Regions from separate parts of the Priestia sp. D51 genome, predicted to be linked through region 2. Evidence: a T-box and tRNA genes for the amino acid it is inferred to sense, from the RefSeq annotation. Region 2 holds a T-box; the other holds one or more tRNA genes.
What was found. A T-box is a leader RNA that pairs with one kind of tRNA and senses whether it is charged. The one in region 2 lies ahead of leuS (leucine--tRNA ligase), so its partner is inferred to be a tRNA-Leu.
Positions count from the first base shown of each region.

Region 1: it encodes a tRNA-Leu, which carries the amino acid that the T-box ahead of leuS (leucine--tRNA ligase) is inferred to sense. The anticodon was not compared.

Region 1 is NZ_JBLTIR010000004.1:157,061-167,219, forward strand. It holds gene ACNHOZ_RS17510 (spore germination protein) at 1-1,421, shown strand, start outside; gene ACNHOZ_RS17515 (Ger(x)C family spore germination protein) at 1,411-2,634, shown strand; gene ACNHOZ_RS17520 (GerAB/ArcD/ProY family transporter) at 2,655-3,755, shown strand; gene ACNHOZ_RS17525 (Na+/H+ antiporter NhaC family protein) at 3,954-5,354, opposite strand; tRNA gene ACNHOZ_RS17530 (tRNA-Gly) at 5,570-5,641, opposite strand; tRNA gene ACNHOZ_RS17535 (tRNA-Leu) at 5,662-5,743, opposite strand; tRNA gene ACNHOZ_RS17540 (tRNA-Trp) at 5,770-5,843, opposite strand; gene ACNHOZ_RS17545 (phospholipase D-like domain-containing protein) at 6,084-7,478, opposite strand; gene ACNHOZ_RS17550 (hypothetical protein) at 7,845-8,114, opposite strand; gene ACNHOZ_RS17555 (hypothetical protein) at 8,411-8,596, shown strand; gene ACNHOZ_RS17560 (GerAB/ArcD/ProY family transporter) at 8,619-9,740, shown strand; gene ACNHOZ_RS17565 (hypothetical protein) at 9,837-10,070, shown strand; gene ACNHOZ_RS17570 (GerAB/ArcD/ProY family transporter) at 10,096-10,159, shown strand, end outside.
Region 2 is NZ_JBLTIR010000001.1:49,202-59,360, forward strand. It holds gene ACNHOZ_RS00355 (MDR family MFS transporter) at 1-782, shown strand, start outside; gene ACNHOZ_RS00360 (GntP family permease) at 940-2,262, shown strand; T-box leader at 2,674-2,892, shown strand; gene leuS (leucine--tRNA ligase) at 2,957-5,371, shown strand; gene ACNHOZ_RS00370 (rhodanese-like domain-containing protein) at 5,611-5,922, shown strand; gene ACNHOZ_RS00375 (sporulation protein Cse60) at 6,137-6,316, shown strand; gene ACNHOZ_RS00380 (BaiN/RdsA family NAD(P)/FAD-dependent oxidoreductase) at 6,321-7,592, opposite strand; gene ACNHOZ_RS00385 (putative polysaccharide biosynthesis protein) at 7,803-9,446, shown strand; gene ACNHOZ_RS00390 (pseudouridine synthase) at 9,497-10,159, shown strand, end outside.

The DNA of each region.
Region 1 (10,159 bases), on a different contig from region 2:
TCGTCTATATAGAAGGGATTGTAGATAATCAGGCTATTCAAGATTACTTACTGCAGTCTCTGATGAAAGATAATCAAAAAAATGACCTAAACGATCAAAATGCATTAGAGTTAATCTCCGAAGACATCGTCACAATCGGCAACGTATCGTTTGCAGACAACTGGGATGATTTACTGTCTTCTTTGATGTCAGGAGACAGCCTTCTTATTGTCGATGGCATAAACCGCGTACTCAGCGTGAGTACACAAGGCGGTGAAAAGCGTGCCATTGCAGAATCTACTACAGAAATGGTAGTTCGGGGACCAAAAGGCGCCTTTACTGAGTCTATTGGCACAAACTTAGCTATGGTGCGCCGAATTATTAAAACACCTGACTTATGGCTAGAGTCGATGAAGATTGGCCGGGTAACTAAAACGGATGTCACTGTTATGTATATTCATGGCATCGCAAACGATAAAGTTGTAAAAGAAATTCGAAAGCGATTAAAAAACATTGATATTGATAGTATTTTGGAATCAGGTTATGTTGAGCAGCTGATTGAAGATCAAACAATCACTCCTTTTCCCACTATTTATAACACAGAAAGACCCGACGTGGTGGCAGGTAACCTTTTGGAAGGAAGAATTGCTATTTTTGTGGACGGAACTCCTTTTGTCCTTATTGCTCCCGCGTTGTTCATTCAATTTTTCCAATCGGCCGAAGATTACTACGCACGCTTTGATATTGCCACATCCATTCGTCTTTTGCGGGTGTTTATGTTTATGATTTCACTTATCGCTCCTGCTACGTACGTGGCGGTTACGACATTTCATCAAGAAATGGTACCTACAACGCTTATCGTAGCTCTTGCAGCACAGCGAGAATCCGTTCCATTTCCCGCGTTTGTGGAAGCTTTTTTTATGGAAGTCACCTTTGAAATTTTGCGTGAAGCAGGGATTCGTTTACCAAAAGCTATCGGATCTGCTGTATCAATCGTTGGAGCTCTTGTTATTGGGCAAGCAGCGGTTCAAGCGGGGATCGTCTCACCAGCTATGGTTATTATTGTATCGATTACAGCCATTGCTAGCTTTGCTACACCGTCTTTCGATATGGCTATTTCAGCGCGTTTAATTCGTTTTTTATTTATACTAGGATCGGCTACATTCGGTTTCTATGGCATTATCCTCATTCTTTTAATGGGAGTTGGACACCTGTGCAGCTTACGTTCGTTTGGTGTTCCTTACATGACGCCATTAGCACCCTTTATTCCTGCAAGCAATGAAGATACATTGCTGCGGTTACCTTGGTGGACGATGAGAAGAAGACCTAAATTAATTAGTGATAACAAAGTTCGTCAAAGCAAACATCAAAAGCCTGAGCCTCCTTCTTCAAGAGGTATGATTAACCAGGAACTTGAAAAAGGTGATCAAAATGAAACGTAAAAGTTTATTTTTACTGGTAATGACCATAATGATGGTATTGCTTACGAGCTGCTGGAGTAAAAAAGAATTAACAGACCTTGCATTTGTATCGGCAATGGGCATTGATAAAACGAAAAACGGACGGTATGAGCTTACCTTTCAAATTATTAACCCGGGAAACGTAGCTGGCTTACAAGGGGGCGGCGGTACCCAAAGTCCGCCTGTTACGATCTATTCTGCTTCTGGCGATAATTTAGTTGAAGCAAGCAGACGCGCTTCAGCTAGAATTTCCCGAAGACTTTATTATGCCCATACCAACTTAGTCGTGATCGGAGAAAAACTAGCGCGTGAAGAAGGAATTAACATTCTTATTGATTCTATTGATCGCGATCCTGAATTTCGAATTACGACTTCCCTAGTCATCGCAAACCAGTCAAGTGCTGCTGATTTGGTAAAAGCACTAACGCCTGTCGATAAAATTCCAGCAAACAAAATTATGAAAACGCTGGAGTTCACTCAAAGAAAATGGGGAGAAAATCTAAAGGTTTCCTTTCAAGAAGTGATGAGGTCTCTCGAATCTCCCGGAGGAGAAGCACTAGTCTCGGGTTTTCGTTTAGTTGGAAATCCTCAACAAGCAGAAAAATTAGATAACCTCCAGCAAAGCGCACCAGAAGCTACCCTTCGTGCTTCTGGCATTGCTGTTTTTAAAAATGGAAAGTTAATCGACTGGTTGTACAATAGTCCAGCCAGAGGCAGCGTTTGGATTCTTGATAAAATACAAGGAACGGATATTAATATAGATTGGAAAGGAAAAAAAGAAGCGCTTGCCTATCAAACAGTTCGTCAAAAAACGGATGTATCTGTAAAAATGAAAAAAGGAAAACCTTACGTGTCCGTTCACACTCGCGTAGAAGGCGATCTTGGAGAAGTGGAGGTCCCTGTTGATACACGTCAACCTGCCGTAATCAAAAAAATGGAAAAAGCTGCAGGTAAAGAAATAAAAAAAGAATTACAAACAGCTATTAAACACGCTCAGACAGACAAAGTTGACATCTTTGGGTTTGGAGAAGCACTGGAACGCACGCGCCCCAATCAGTGGGAAAAATTCAAATCAGAATGGGATGACGTTTATTTTCCAAAATTAGATGTAGACGTTACAGTAGAAGCTTACATTCGCCGAACGGGTCTGCGCAATAAATCGTTTCTCTCTAGCGTAAAAGAAAAACAACAATGAGGTAAGGAGGTTCTGGCTATATGGAAAAAGCAAAAATCAGCGCCACTCAATTATTCATTCTCATGGTATTATTCGAACTGGGAAGCGCTTTATTAGTTCCTCTTGCAATGAGAGCGAAGCAAGATGCATGGCTAGCTATTTTAATTGGAATGCTGTTCAGCTTTTTTTTCTTCTTAGTCTATCATAAGCTCTATTCCTACTATCCGGACCTCCTGCCTACAGAGTACATGCAGAAAATTTTAGGTAAGGTACTGGGAACGCTTCTTGCATTCGTATATATTGTTTATTTTTTATACGATGCATCACGAGTTCTAAGAGATTTCGGAGAAATGCTTCTTACTTTTGCTTATCCCGATACGCCTTTATTTATTGCCAATGCTTTATTAATGCTGGTCATTATCTATATAACACGAAAAGGAATTGAAGCGATAGCGAGGTCAGGAGAGCTTCTGTTTATTTTTATGTATTTTCTGGCTGTTGCAGGCTTCATTTTAATTATTAGCTCAGGATTAATTGATTTTAAGAACTTACAGCCGGTATTAAAAGAAGGAGTGCTCCCTGTTGCAAAAATTGCTTTAACCGAAACGCTGTATTTTCCTTTCACAGAGGCTATTGTATTTACCATGATTCTTCCTTATTTGAGCAATCCCAAAAAAGCGAGTGTCACCATGCTATGCGCAACGGGATTAAGCGGAATTAATCTAATTATTACGATGATTATTAACATTAGCGTGCTTGGAGTTGATCTGACGACAAGGTCACAGTTTCCTCTTCTTAGTACTGTCCAAACGATCCAAGTAGCTGATTTTTTAGAGCGTCTAGATGTATTTTTTATGTTCGCTATGGTGATTGGGATTTATTTCAAAGTTAGCATCTTGTTTTATGCTTCTATAATAGGTACAGCTACTTTATTTAAAATTAAATCTCCTTCACGTCTAGCGTATCCTTTAGGCATCATTGTGTTGTTTTTGTCGATTACAATCGCTAGTAATTTTCAAGAACACCTTTATGAAGGATTACACGTAGCGAGATTTCTTTTGCATATGCCGCTATTTTCTATCATACCCCTACTGCTTCTGATTATCGCCTTTTTGAAGAATAGGAAGAAGCAGCACAGATAGTGTATCTCTACTAAATAGAAAAAATGACGTTAAAATTATTGAGGTGATGTGCGTGTATATATGGTTTTATGATCATTTTGTTAATACCATCTTATTTCCGCTTACTTGTATCATGCTAGTGTGCCTGTCATTAGGACTGTATGCATACTTTAAATTAAAAAAAATGAAAAATTGATACTAGACGGCTATTTTTCTCATTCAAAATAAGAAAGATACAACAAGATAGAAAGCAACTGTTATTCCCGCTGCAATTAAAGCTGGCTTTAATTTATACTTGGCATATTCAATAACAGATAAATCTAATATTTTGGCGATGGTATTCGTATCGTCGCTTAAAGGTGAAGAAAACGCTCCAAAGGAACCGCTCGCAAACACCGCACCGATAATTAACGGCAAAGAAAGATCTGCAGAACTTGCAAGCGATACGCCAAGCGGCATTAAAATCCCCCACGTGCCCCAAGCAGATCCGATAAAGTAAGAAATAGCGGCTCCAAAGATAAACATGAACGGAGTGACAAACATTTGAGGAATCCACTTAGAATGTGCCGTCACGAAATTTGAAAAACCTAAGTCTTCTGTAACAGCGGATAATCCCCATACTACCGATAACAACAAAATAACGGACATCAAGTCATTGCCTCCTGTGATAAAACCATTAAGCAAATTCTGTAATGTAAAGCGCTGAAACAAGAAAAAAATGAGCGTAATTAACGTAGTCATAATTAAAGCTACTACCATCGCTTCTAACACGTCTGCTTTAATAAATGCTTCAAAAAAGGTGTGACTCTTACGATGTCCACTCCACCATGTTAAAAGTAAGGTAAGTGAAATCACAACAAGTAAAGGTACTAACAAATTCCAAGGCTTAGAAGGCAAATCCTTCGAGACGCAAGGATGACAATCATGCCAATCTTTTTCGTCTTCTTCCTCGAGCTTCATAGGAGCTGTAGACGTTGAATGATGAAAAAAGCTGAAATAAATCCCTACTAAAATAATCACAATCGAAAAGAAATTATAAGGAATGCTTTGAATAAACAAAGAATAAGCGTCTTGTTTTATGCCTTGATGATCAATTGCCATTTGAATGATTGAGACCATATATCCTACAAATGCCGTTGCCACGGGAATTAAGACGATAACGGGAGTAGCAGTTGTTTCAATAACAAACCCTAGCTCTGCTGTCGTCATTTTCAATTTTTTCAGCAGCGCTCTCATAATGGGCGCGATCGTCACAAAACGAAAGGTGGGAGCACTGAATGTTCCAATGGTTGAAACATAGGTTAAAATAAGAGCTTTTTTTCTTGTATCAATTCTTTCTGCAGCTGTTTCCACAAAACCTTTAACTCCTCCAGCCATCTTAATCATTCCGATAAGCCCTGAAAACGCGTATAAAAAGACAACGATTTCTATATTACTTTTATTTCTAAGAGCTTGTACAACGTAGTGAAGTAACTTTTCAACACCTCCGACAATCGAATGATCAATCAAATAAGCGCCTACTAATAAGCCTAAAAACAACCCTGGCAGCACTTGTTTGGTGAAAATAGCTATTGGAATAACAATTAAAAACGGTATAATTGAAAACCAACTAGATTCCATAGGACTCTCCCCTATCTTAAAAACCATATTAGACGTCTTCACGTATCGTTCATTAGCTTTTACTGTAACCCCAATAATATGTGTATATTCACGAAAACGATACGTATAAGCAGCACTGATTGAATAAACTATTTCTAATTAAAAACAGCATAGTAAAAATCTTTATTTCTACAACAAAAAAAGCAGTTTGCACATGCAAACTGCTTTTGAAAAGAAGCGGAAGACGAGGTTCGAACTCGCGACCCCCACCTTGGCAAGGTGGTGTTCTACCACTGAACTACTTCCGCGCCATATATAAAAGTAAAGATGCGGGTGAAGGGACTTGAACCCCCACGTCATAAGACACTAGATCCTAAGTCTAGCGCGTCTGCCAATTCCGCCACACCCGCGTGTGAATTGAAAAACAACTCCAAAATGGCAGGGGCAGTAGGAATCGAATCCACACTGACGGTTTTGGAGACCGTAGTTCTACCTTTAAACTATGCCCCTAGACATGATTTCTTCAAAAGAACCTCGTTTATTGACAACGCTATATTATAATAAAACATATATGGAATTTCGTCAATAGGTCTTTTTATGAATCATGACTAGTACTGGCGACTTCAAAAAAAACTGTGAGGCATATCACAGCTTTTCACACTTCTCACCGCCAGTTGCAGCACCTTTTACCCTCTACCATTTATTTTTAGAAGCTTTCTGTAAAAGCCCTTTTTTAGGCAAAGTGCAGAACTATACAAAATGTCTCCAAAATCGCGTGAAGACTGAAAGAATATGGAGGAGTGCAGATTTTACAGGAGGCACGTTTTTTTGAGAATCCGTATTAAAATCCACAGGTTCCCCCTCATTTCCCACAAGCGTACTGTGAGAAATTTTAGTTTCAATAGCCCCTGTTAGCTCGGCTGCAAATTCTTCACTATCTATCATAACCATAGATTCAGTATTTAAAAATACAGAACGTGAATCTAAGTTAAAAGAACCAACTGCACTCAAACGCTGGTCGTAAACAACGGATTTCCCGTGAATGGAATAAGGCTTTTGATATTCATAAAGCTTTGAAGCCGCTTTTATGACGCGATTTTTCACTCCTAAGTATGCAGAAAAAGCCATAGCATTCGGAGTGGACGTAATAGAATTCGTTAAAATAATTCTTTGCACTTTAGATTTTACTGACTTATCTATATACTGTTCCATCTCTTTTGTTGGTACAATATAAGGACTTTGAACGACAATGGATTTTTCAGCTTGCTCGGAAAGCTTAATAAACGTTTTCCATATAAAAGGGCTTTTATTCATTCTTTGAATAGGGTTTGTAATAAAAGAAACCTTTCTTGTAGGCATCGTTGATTCTCTCCATACAATATAAGGATGGACAAAGGGTTCGTTTGCTTTTTTGGCCTCTTCGTATTGATCTATTAACAATTTCTTTCCTGAAAGGCCACGAAATTGTTTAGTTTTCTTGAGCTTTGGAAAAGCTTTGCCCGTATACGGGTGGTTCCATAATTTCTCTACATACTTCTCCATTGAAAGAATGACACTATTACTTTCTTGCTTTGTATTATAAATCAGCACATCACGGTCATAGACAAAATTTTTATCCGGTTGACTGGCCAAGTATTTATCTCCAATATTTCGTCCTCCACTAATACCTAATTGGCCATCGACTACTATTATTTTGTCGTGAAGACGGTTATGCCATGTCCAAGGTTTAAGAATAGTAAAGGGCTCATAGTACTTTAATTCAATATTATTGTGGAAAGCTAGAGCATAAAGAACATTTTTTCTCTTGCCTTTTAGCCCATGAGAGATCCCGTCTAACAGCACTCGAATACGTATACCTCGGTCCGCAGCTTCGAATAAAGCACCCATAAGTAAATCCGACGAACGACCTTTGCCGATGGAAAAGTACGCAATATCGATTGTATGCCTCGCTTCTTGAATCATCTGCATCCGAACAAGCCCTGAAAAATAACCGTTTTCCAAAAGCATAACGCGGTCTGTGGATTCTTTCTTTCCGTAAAAATTCTCAGTATTCATTACTTTTAAGTCTTTTCCCTTGTGCAAAGGGACATAAAACAGTACCACTGCAGTTACGAATACATATATGAAGTACAATACGACAATCATTATTAGTATATTTATTAGCATGTTTCCTGTCACAATCCCTTTCCATTCTCATCGTTCTGTTTTTATTAGGATTCTTACTTTTTTAACTTCTATACCTTTTAAAATAAGAATGGAACGATGGATTATTTGTTACACTACTGTTGACTTCCGTGCAAGCCTTCGCTTCCGCTCCTGCCGGGTCTCACCTATTCTGTTTTCCCTATAGGAGTCTTCGCCTTGCCCTCCAAACAACTGCTAGAAGCCATTATATACACGAAACCTACATTCACTCTGCCAATAAAAAAAGCAGAAGTTCATTATCTTCTGCTTTTGCAATTTATACTCTATTATGAACCTGCTGTAAGTCTAAGTAAAACAGCTACTCTTTTATTGATTAAGGTCGTTTTCCATATCTTTTATGTCTTGCTGAAACTCAGTTAAACGCTGACGCTGTGTTTCAGAAGCATTTTCAAGCGCATTCTCAATTTGCTGAGAGGCTTCGTTCACTTCACCTATCGCTTGCTTCGCTTCATGTCCATACGATGCATCATTTTTAGCTTCATTTGCCTGTTCATATGCATCTACTGCTTCTTTATGCCCCTGCTGTGCTGCTTGAAATGATTGTTGTTTATCTTTGTTATATGGGAATTTTTTCATCATAGTGCTCCTTTCCATTTGTTCACTCTATAGTGTGGCATTTTTCCACTTATTCATACGACGTTTCAATAGCTTGAAGCTGCGTAAATATTTTGCATAACGAATTCCTTTATTATTTAAGAGCATCCAATGATATCTTTTATCCCTTGAAATACTTTCTATATTTTACATAAATGTATAATCACTTTCTTTAGCGGACATCATACGAATAGCTTATTTGAACGTCAAAATATATTGGGGTTGACTGCATGCACTTGTTTCTTTCCTTTTTGATCATTTGTGCAGGGATTATATGGATGGAAATAAAAAGATTACCTCAACCCTCTTATAAAAAGGAACGGAAAATTTTTATTTTATTCATGACAATCAGTATGATGATCGCTCTTGCAAAAATCTTTCGACTGCCTCTACCGAACCCTTCTGATTGGGCAGAAGCAATGTTTCAGCCTTTAAGTCACTTATTATTCCGTTGGATCACTTAATTCGTGTATATGGCAAAAGGATGTGCTCATTTTGCTTAATGAAATCAATATTTCGGCTACTCAATTTCGCAAGCTAGTAACTTTATATAGCATCGGGAGCACAATTATTGTTGTGCCTGCCGCTATTACAGCTGATGCTCATCAAGACGCCTGGATTGCAGCACTTTTCGGTGTAGCATCAGGAATTGGCTTAGTTTTGCTTTTTACCTCACTAGGAAAAATGTTTCCAACGCTTACGCTGATGGAAATGAACGAAAAAATTTTAGGAAAACTGTTTGGAAAGATTGTTTCTGCTGTTTTTGTATTATCCAATTTATTTATCAGCAGTCAAGTTCTTTACTATGTAGGGAATTTTCTCACTACACAAATTCTTCCCTACACGCCGCTTACAGCCATCCACATTGCATTTATGGGTGTGGTTATCGTAGGAGTACGCCTAGGAATAGAAGTTATTGCACGAAGTGCCGAGATTTTATTTCCTTGGTTTGTCGGATTATTCGGACTTCTGATTTTGTCTATGATTCCGCAAATTAAAATAGAGCATATTCAGCCTGTGCTTGAAATACATCCAAAAGCTTTTATTCGTGCTGTTTTAACGTTTTTAAGCATGAGTTCTTTGACTTATACCATTCTTCTTATGATTTTTCCTTCTCATACACCAGACACAAAAAAGTCCACTCAATCTTTTTATATAGGGAATATAGCCGGTGGGCTAGTGATGGTGACGTTAATCTTACTCGGAATTTTAGTACTTAGTCCTTATTACTCCCAAATCACCATGTTTCCAAGCTATGAATTAGGAAGAAGAATTGATGTAGGAAACTTTCTTCAAGGAATTGAAGTAGTCATTGCTATTTTGTGGTTTATTACTCTCTTTTTTAAGCTTTGCATTTACTTTTACGCTACTCTTTTGGGGTTTGCCAATGTATTTCATATAAAGGACTACAAGCTATTTTCTTTTCCAGTCGCACTCATCATGATTACACTTTCCCTTATTGTGTATCCAAGCGTTTCTTATCAAAAAGATTGGGATACAAAAACGTGGATTCCCTACAGCTTAGTTGTAGGCATCTTATATCCGCTTTTCCTTTTAATTGCAGGATTTATTCAAAACAAAAAGCAGCATTCTTCTAACAGCGACTAAAAAATCAAAAACCTTTAATAGAGAATGCACCTTCAGTATAAGTAGTTATTTTTCTGGAAAATATAACATTAATTATTCACGTATAGGAGCTAGTCTATGCTAGGGGTATTGGGGTTACTTATTGTTTGCACGCTCGTCATTTGGTTTGAAGTACCTAACTTACGGCAAAAAAAAGCGAAGAAAGAATTATGGCTATTCTATACAGTTCTTGCAATTGGAATGTCCGTAAGCATCTGTAAAGCACTGGGTTTATATGTTCCAAATCCTTCTGATTTATCAGCTGCTATCTTCAGGCCAATCAGCATATTTTTACTTCATTTATTATCTTAATACGTAAGACGAGGAAGTGAACACTGTGAAACCTGTAGTTAAAATTTCAACGATTCAATTTCGCATGCTCGTCATGCTTTATACAATTG
Region 2 (10,159 bases):
AAAATGCAGGAGTGGCTATTGGCGCAGCGGTAGGGGGCGTTGTAGCATCCTATTCATTTACGTATATTTTCTTAGCTAATACAATTTTATACGTTATTTTTCTTCTTATTGCTATTTTTTCATACCGTCATATTTCGGTTACAGTTGGGCAAACGAATGTCCTTAATGAAGCCGGTAGTATTCAGCACAAAACGAAACTGACGGCCCTTCTTATTTTATGTACAGGATACGTATTATGCTGGGTCGCGTATGTTCAGTGGCAAACAACGATTGCTACGCATACGCGTGAGTTGAATATACCTCTTTCTAGCTACAGTTTGCTTTGGACGATTAACGGCATTTTAATTGTAGTCGGTCAGCCTTTGATTGTGCCTATCATTCAAAAAGTAGCAAAGACATTAAAAGTACAGGTTCTAATTGGAACGGTTATTTTTGTGGCTTCTTTCATCATCGTGGTGAATGCCACAACATTTTCGCAGTTCTTAACAGCAATGATTGTGTTAACAGTTGGAGAAATGTTTGTTTGGCCAGCAATTCCAGCTGTCGCAAGTCAGTTAGCTCCATCAGGAAAAGAAGGGTTTTATCAAGGCGTAGTCAACAGTATGGCTACTGCAGGTAAAATGATTGGCCCTCTCTTTGGAGGCGTTATTTTCGATGCGTTTAATATGTCTACCCTGTGCTATTTATTAATTGCACTATTGTTATTTAGCATGTGTACAACATGGATATACGATTATAAATTAAAAGAAAAACGTCAGCGTTCACTAACCATCTCTAAATAAATAGAGGTGGTTTTATTTTTGACTGTTCAATAAACGTAGGAATGTCTTCAGTATTCCTTTAATAATATAGTAAGGGTCGTGACAAGCAAAGAAAGGAGTATATACCTTTAAAAATGTAAGCGTTTTCTAATTATATGACTTCTTGGGGGGCTAGAATATGCTTAGTATGATTGGATTAATTGGAGGATTATTGCTGCTCATTGTATTAACGATGAGAGGCATGAATTTATTTATAGCAGGTCCGCTTAGTGCTTTAGTTGTTGCGTTAACAAGCGGAATGCCTTTATTTCCACAGCTGGTGAAAGAAGGAGAAGCAAATTTTGTTGGGAATTATATGTCTGGTTTCACAGGATTTATTGCTTCTTGGTATTTAATGTTTCTATTGGGGGCCGTTTTTGGAAAAGTGATGGAAGACAGCGGGGCCGCTGATAGTGTTTCTCGCTGGATTGTCAGTAAACTAGGAATGAAAAGAGCAGTGTTGGCGATTGTACTTGCCTGTGCGGTCTTAACATATGGAGGAGTCAGTCTGTTTGTAGTAGCATTCTCTGTCTATCCAATGGCTTTAAGCTTATTCAAACAAGCTGATTTGCCGAGGCGGTTTATCCCTGCTGCTTTAGCATTCGGTTCCGTTACGTTTACGATGACCTCGGCTGGATCGCCTGAAATCCAAAACTGGATTCCAATTGAATATTTAAAGACTAGTCCGTATGCAGGATGGGAAGTTAGTTTAGTTGTAGCGGTAGTGATGGCTGTATTCGGCTACTGGTGGTTAAAGCGCTTAATTTCAAAAGCAGTTAAAAATGGAGAGCGTTTTATATCACGCGAGAAAGATCCAGCAGTAACGGAAAATCAGTCTCTTCCTAATCCGTTATTAAGTTTGCTTCCGCTTGTGGTCGTGCTCATTATTTCTTTTGCACTTCATAAGCCGCTTCAGCAATCTGCGTTGATTGTCGCACTTTTAAGCGGTATCATTGTCACATACATTGTGAACCGAAAACACTTTAAAGGATTTTGGAATGCAGCATCAGAAGGGACGCTTGGAGCGCTAATTGCAATTGGGAATACAGCTGCTGTCGTAGGTTTTGGAGGGGTTGCTAAGGCTGTTCCCGCGTTTGGAGTGGCTGTAGATGCCATGACGCATATTCCAGGCAGTCCGTTGATAGGGGGAGCTATTGCGGTGAGTGTTATCGCGGGGATGACAGGTTCGGCTTCAGGAGGTCAGGCGATTGCTTTGCCAATTTTAGCCCCTCACTATCTAGATGCTGGTGTAAATCCAGAAGCTCTCCATCGTGTAGTAGCTATATCTTCTGGCGTATTAGATTCCTTGCCTCATAATGGTTATGTCGTCACCACAATTAATTCTATTTGCGGAGAAACTCATAAAGATGCGTATGGATCAGTTGCAGCGATGACGGTAGTTGTGCCGCTTGTTGGTCTCGTACTTGCGATTATCCTGTTTTCTTTTGGATTTGGTATTTAATAATAGCTGTTAAAGAAAGTAGAGGCGGGGACAAAAGTATTTTAGCTGAAAGAAGATCCGAACGATAAATCGTTCGGATCTTTTCATTATTATGGTGAACTCGGCTTTTATGTGTTTAGTTGCTTTAAGCTGTTGATTGGAGCGCAAGATGAAGCCTTGCACGGAAATGAACAGTTTTGTAGCAAGGAGTCCAGATATCCTATTTATTCAGCTTTAGATAGGATTAACTTAATTATGTCTAAATCTCTTTGTTTGGCGTTGTATGTATGTTTTTGGGAGAAGTTGTTCATATATAAGAATGAAAGAGGGGATTTAGCAACAAAGCAGTGAGGCAGTGTAGAAACTTTTACAAAATCCGTTGAACAACTTGCAGTTTGCGAACATATTATTTACAATACAAGGTAGTATGATGTAAAAACTATGATAAGGAATAGTAGTGAACGAAGCGAGCTAAGAGAGCTGACGGGTGGTGCGAGTCAGCAAACGGGCGTTCATGAACTCACCTTGGAGTTGTAAATGTGAAGTAAAGTAACATTTACCGTCTATCCGCGTTAAGGAAAATGAGTGAGTACATAATTGTGCTAATTTGGGTGGTACCGCGGGAAGTTTATTCAACCTCTCGTCCCTTTGTTTGAGGGATGAGGGGTTTTTTAGTTTAATTAAATACAGCTGGAGCGTACAAGGAGGATTATGTATGGCTTTTAATCATGAAAAGATCGAACAAAAATGGCAAAAAGTTTGGGAAGAAAATAAAACATTTAGAACAACAGAAGATGAAGGAAAGCGTAAGTTTTACGCATTAGATATGTTCCCTTATCCATCTGGGGCGGGTTTACACGTTGGGCATCCAGAAGGTTATACAGCAACGGACATTTTATCTCGTATGAAGCGTATGCAAGGATACAATGTACTTCATCCAATGGGATGGGATGCATTCGGACTACCTGCTGAGCAGTATGCATTAGATACAGGAAACGATCCGGCTGAGTTCACTGAACTTAACATTAATAATTTCCGTCGTCAAATCAAATCGTTAGGTTTCTCTTACGATTGGGAGCGTGAAATTAATACGACTGATCCTAACTACTACAAATGGACGCAGTGGATTTTCTTACAGCTATATAAAAAAGGCTTAGCTTATGTGGATGAAGTAGCTGTTAACTGGTGTCCTGCGTTGGGAACAGTACTTGCAAACGAAGAAGTTATAGATGGCAAAAGTGAGCGCGGTGGGCATCCGGTTGAGCGTCGTCCAATGAAGCAGTGGATGCTTAAAATCACAGCTTATGCAGATCGTTTACTAGAAGATTTAGATGATCTTGATTGGCCAGAAAGTATTAAAGAAATGCAGCGAAACTGGATTGGCCGCTCTGAAGGAGCTCACGTTCACTTCACAATTGATGGATATGACGAAACATTTACTGTGTTCACAACGCGTCCTGATACGCTGTTTGGGGCAACGTATGCCGTTTTAGCACCTGAACATCCGTTTGTGGATAAAATTACGACAGCCGAACAAAAAGAAGCGGTAGAAGCGTATTTAGATCAAATTAAAAGCAAAAGCGATTTAGAGCGTACAGACTTAGCTAAAGACAAAACGGGCGTATTCACAGGTGCTTATGCAATTAACCCTGTAAACGGTGAGAGAATGCCAATTTGGATTGCTGACTATGTTCTAATGAGCTATGGTACAGGTGCAATTATGGCTGTTCCTGCTCATGATGAGCGTGATTATGAGTTTGCTGTTAAATTTGAACTGCCGATTAAAGAAGTAGTAGCGGGTGGAGACGTTTCAAAAGAAGCTTATACAGGCGACGGCGAGCACGTTAATTCAGACTTCTTAAATGGTCTAGACAAAGAAGAAGCAATTTCAAATATGATTCAGTGGCTTCAAGCAAATGAAAAAGGTGAAAAACAAGTAACATACCGTCTGCGTGACTGGTTATTCAGCCGTCAGCGCTACTGGGGTGAACCGATTCCTGTTATTCACTGGGAAGATGGCACAACAACTGCAGTTCCTGAAGATCAGCTTCCGCTTGTTTTACCAAAAACAACTGAAATCAAGCCGTCAGGTACAGGTGAATCTCCATTAGCAAACATTGATGACTGGGTGAACGTTGTAGATCCGGAAACGGGCAAAAAAGGGCGCCGCGAAACAAATACAATGCCTCAATGGGCAGGCAGCTGCTGGTATTACTTACGCTACATTGATCCAGCGAACAGCGAAGCATTAGCAGATGCAGACAAATTAAAAGAATGGTTGCCGGTTGATATTTATATCGGTGGAGCTGAACACGCTGTTCTTCATCTATTGTATGCTCGTTTCTGGCATAAATTTTTATATGATATCGGCGTAGTTCCAACAAAAGAGCCGTTCCAAAAACTGTTTAACCAAGGTATGATTCTTGGAGAAAACAATGAAAAAATGAGTAAGTCAAAAGGTAACGTTGTAAACCCAGACGAAATCGTAGAAAGCCACGGTGCAGATACGCTTCGCCTTTACGAAATGTTTATGGGACCGTTAGATGCATCCATTGCTTGGTCAACAAAAGGGCTTGATGGTGCACGCCGTTTCTTAGATCGTGTATGGCGTTTACTTATCGAGGATAATGGTGAATTAAGCAGCAAGGTTCAAGAAAGCAATGATACTACACTTGAACGCGTATATCACCAAACGGTGAAAAAAGTAACGGAAGATTACGAAGGTCTTCGTTTTAATACAGGTATCTCTCAACTTATGGTATTCATCAACGACGCATACAAAGTTGATGTGCTGCCAAAGCAATACGTAGAAGGATTTGTGAAGCTATTAGCACCAATTTGTCCTCATACAACTGAGGAATTATGGAGCAAACTAGGCCACGAAGATACGATTTCATATGAAGCTTGGCCTGCGTTTGATGAAGCGAAACTTGTAGATGATGAAGTGGAAATTGTCGTTCAAATTAACGGTAAAGTACGTGCAAAATTAAACGTACCTGCTGAGGCATCTCGTGAAGAGCTTCAAGATATTGCAATGGCTAATGAAGATGTTCAAGAGTTCATTGAAGGTAAGACAGTACGCAAAGTGATTGCTGTGCCTGGTAAATTAGTAAACATCGTAGCTAATTAAGTATTGATGTAGAACAGCCCCCCTGACTAAAGAGCAGTCAGGGGGGCTGTTCTAGACCTAAGGGCCTGATGTCCCCCTTTCGGGGTTGACATCAGGCCCTTAGTTAAACCTTTAACTACGATTGGAAAAGCTTAGGTAGGCTGCTGCTTAAGCTTTTCTTATTTAGTGGCATAAAGGTATTTGAATTTGCTACAATAGCGATAGCAAGCTGAATGAAAGAATAGAGAGGAATGACGAAGATGGAAGAAGTAAAAGTGATTACGCCTGAAGAGCTTCAAAAACGCGTTGAAAATGGAGAAGAGCTTCATTTAGTTGATGTTCGCGAAGATGAGGAAGTAGCAGAAGGAATGATTCCAACTGCTAAACACATTCGTATGAATGATATTCCAACTAATGTGGATTATTTCGATAAAGAAAAAGAATATATTTTCATTTGCCGTTCTGGACGCCGCAGTGAAAACGTATGTTACTACCTTCAAGAACAAGGTTATAAAGTAACAAATATGGTTGGCGGTATGTTAGAGTGGGAAGGAAAAACGGTTAATAAATAAGAAAAAGCGCCTTTGACAGGCGCTTTTTTCTTTTGGAATGAAACTTCTACCATTCGACTAAAATGATAGTAGCAAAACAAATGATGACTAAATCTATAAAAGTCTTCATAAAAATAGAGGTAGGAAGAAGTTGAAAATCAGTACGAAAGCCATCATTGAGAGAAGCAGTCCATTCTGATTGAAACAAATTTGATAGGACAAGGTGGTAGAAGCTATGATACAGGTGAAAATGTTTGATAAAGAGCATGAAAAAGATTTAGAGTTTGCGGTGAACCGATTTTTACGCAAATTAGAAGATGAAGACGTCGTGGATATTAAGTACCAAGTCACAGTGGATGTTGATCGTGATGAGCAGGTGTACTGTTTTTCAGCCATGGTTATGTATAAAGCCTAGCGTATTATGCTAGGCTTGTTGCAAATTCTCCTGCATTACTGCCAGCCAAACGGCCTGTTACAAGGGCAGAAGTAATATTGTATCCTCCAGTATATCCGTGGATATCAAGAATTTCCCCGCAGAAGTAAAGGCCTTGCATAAATTTAGAAGACATTTCTTTTGGGTGAATTTCTTTAACGGATACTCCGCCTCCTGTGACGAAGGCTTTCTCTAAAGAAAGTGTGCCGTTTACAGCAAATTCAAATCGTTTGCACATTCTCGAGAATTCTCTCAGTTTTTCATGCTGAAGCTGTCCCGCTAGCGCTTGGCTATCAATGTCTGCTTGCTCGAGTAAAAATAATAGATAGCGTTCAGATACAAAACCTTTTAAAACATTTTTAATCACTTTTTTCGGCTCTTCTTTTGTTGTTTTGACTAATTGTTGAAAAATCTCTTCTTCGTTTTTGCTAGGAAATAAATCAAGAGACATTTGAACAGTGTTGCTTTTTTGTTTCTTTAACTCTTTAACAACATATTGGCTGCAGCGAAGAGCGGCAGGGCCAGAGATGCCAAAGTGAGTGAAAATCATATCCATCTGATGAGTTATGACAGGTTTGCCTTTTTTATTAAGTACGCTTAGTCCTACGTTGCGAAGCGATAGACCTTGAAGCGTTTTTGTTTTAATAAAGTGTTCGCTAGATGTAATAGGAACTTCTGTTGGGTAAAGTTCAGTAATTTTATGACCTGCATCTTTTGCCCATTGATAACCGTCTCCTGTCGAACCCGTATGAGGCACTGATTTTCCGCCTACTGCAATCACAACGCTTTTCGTTTGGATTGCTTCTCCGTCTTGAAGCACAACTTCTTTCACGGTGTTGTTTTCATAGTTTACGCGTTTAACGGCTGTGTTTGTGCGAATTGTTACACGAAGACGGTGAAGTTCACTAATTAATGCATCAACAACAGATTGTGCTTTATTGCTAACCGGAAACATACGCCCGTGATCTTCTTCTTTTAATTTAATTCCAAGGCCTTCAAAATAGGAGATGATATCTTCGTTATTAAAAACAGAAAACGCACTGTATAAAAAGCGTCCGTTTCCTGGAATGTGTTTAATAAGTTCATCAATCGGAAGGCGGTTTGTTACATTACAGCGGCCCCCTCCAGAAATGGCAAGCTTTCGTCCGAGTTTATTGCCTTTATCAATTAATAATACGTTTGCACCTGACTCACCAGCTGCAATCGATGCCATCAAACCAGAAGGTCCTCCTCCGATTACGACTACATCATATATCATACTTTCACCAACCTGTCTATTCTTAAAAAATTTTAGTTTGTTCACTGACAAATCTCTCAACATTGGATAAAATGGGCTATAGTCTTTGTTTTTTAGCTTGTTGACGAGTGTGAGTGAGTATAAGACCTTTCTTAGTGTATACTCTCACTTGCTTCTTTTCAATTCTATCATTATTATCAGTATGTAACATTAAGTATCGGAGGCAAACGTATGTCTGATTCAAAATTGTTAAGAGGGACCTTTGTGCTAACGCTTGGCACTTATGTATCCCGAATTCTGGGAATGATTTATTTATTTCCATTTGCGATCCTTGTTGGAACCGTAGGGGGAGCACTGTTTGGTTATGGATATAACCAATATGCTATTTATTTAAGTATTGCTACAGCCGGTATGCCAATGGCCGTATCGAAATTTGTATCAAAATATAATGCACTCGGTGATTATTATACGAGTAGAAGAATGTATCGGGCCGGCATGAAATTAATGCTTGTCACAGGAATACTTGCATTTTTACTTTTATATTCGTTAGCGCCTGTTATGTCTAGAATTACACTTGGAGGTTCTGATTTAAATAACTCCTTAGAAGATGTAGTAATGGTTATGCGAATGGTTAGTGTTGCGTTAATTGTAGTACCGATGATGAGTTTAATGCGAGGATTTTTCCAAGGTCACCAGTCTATGGGACCCACAGCTGTTTCACAAGTAGTTGAACAACTTGTGCGGGTTGTCTTTTTATTAGCATCCACTTATATCGTCATCAAAGTTGTACATGGGAGTCTTGCGCTAGCCGTTGGATTTGCTACAATGGGTGCTTTTGTAGGAGCTCTTGCTGGACTTGCCGTATTAATTTGGTACTGGAAAAAACGAAAGCCTCATCTCGATAAAATGGTGAACGAGCAGACGGTAACGCCTACGCGTATTTCTACCGTATCCATTTTTAAAGAGCTGCTTACGTATTCATTGCCCTATGTATTTGTCAGCTTAGCTATTCCGCTTTATCAGTATGTGGATCAATTCACATTTAACCGTGCGATGGTAGCGGCTGGACAAAAAGAAATAGCGGAGTCCATGAACGGAATTGTTCAGTCTTATGTTCCAAAGCTTGTGATGATTCCTGTTTCATTAGCTACTGCATTCGGTTTGACTCTTGTACCAACGATTACACGTTCATTTGTGAATAAAGATTATAATGTATTGCAAAAGCAAATTGATCAAACATATCAAACGATTATGTTTCTTGTGCTGCCAGCATCTGTAGGGTTAATGGCTTTAGCTGGTCCAGCCTATACGTTTTTCTTTGGAACAGATGCATCGGATGCGGGTGGAAATGTCTTGCTTTATTATGCACCCGTAGCTTTATTGTTCTCGTTTTTCACGGTTAATGGAGCTATTTTACAAGGGATCAACAAACAAAAATATGCTGTTTTAAGTCTATTATTTGGATTGATTGTGAAAATTGTCGTGAACGTGCCATTTATTCTTATGTTCCACGAGATCGGTTCAGTTTTAGCGACAGCACTAGGCTATATCGTATCTCTTGTTTATATGTTTGCGCTTATTCAAAAACACGCAAAATATAACTACAGTGAGTTTATAAAACGCTCTGTGCTCATTCTCATTTTTGTTGCGATTATGGGAATCAGCGTAAAAATTGTTTCAGTAGTAATTGGTCTGTTTACAACCCCAGGACGATTCTCTGCCACGGTTATTACGATTATAGGAGCAGCAGTAGGCGGCCTTATTTACTTTATTATTACCTATCGTTCAAGCCTGCTTGAAAAAGTAATGGGAGCGAGGGTAACAGGTGCAATTGAACGAAAGATACTGCGCCGAAATAAACAGCGCAGTGCATAAGAAGATGACTCGTTAGAGTCATCTTCTTTTCAAAAAAAGGAGGATATTACATGCGTTTGGATAAATTGCTTTCTACCATTGGGTACGGAAGCCGAAAAGAAGTTAAAGGTCTTTTAAAGACTGGAGCTGTTAAGGTAGACGGTACAGCGGTTAAAGATGCTAAGGTACATGTTAATCCAGATGAACAAGAAATAACTGTGCATGGCGAAGCCGTTTCTTACCGAGAATTTGTTTACTTTATGCTGCATAAGCCGCAAGGTGTCATATCAGCGACGGAAGATTCTCTTCATGAAACAGTTTTGGACTTATTGGAAATTGACGATGCTGTGTATGACCCATTTCCGGTAGGGCGTTTAGACAAAGATACAGAAGGGCTCTTGCTGCTGACAAATGATGGTCAGCTTGCACATCAGCTGCTATCTCCTAAAAAGCACGTTCCTAAAACGTATTTTGCAAAAATTAATGCGCCGGTGACTGAAGAAGATGCTGAAGCATTTAGACAGGGTGTCACTCTTGATGATGGATACGTAACAAAATCAGCAGAGTTAAAGGTACTAACAAGCGGTGTGGAATCAGAAATTGAATTAACGATCGTTGAAGGGAAATTTCATCAAGTGAAGCGTATGTTTGAAGCAAGAGGAAAAAAAGTAACGTATTTAAAACGTTTATCTATGGGAGCTTTGCTATTAGACGAGTCGTTAGATTTAGGAGAG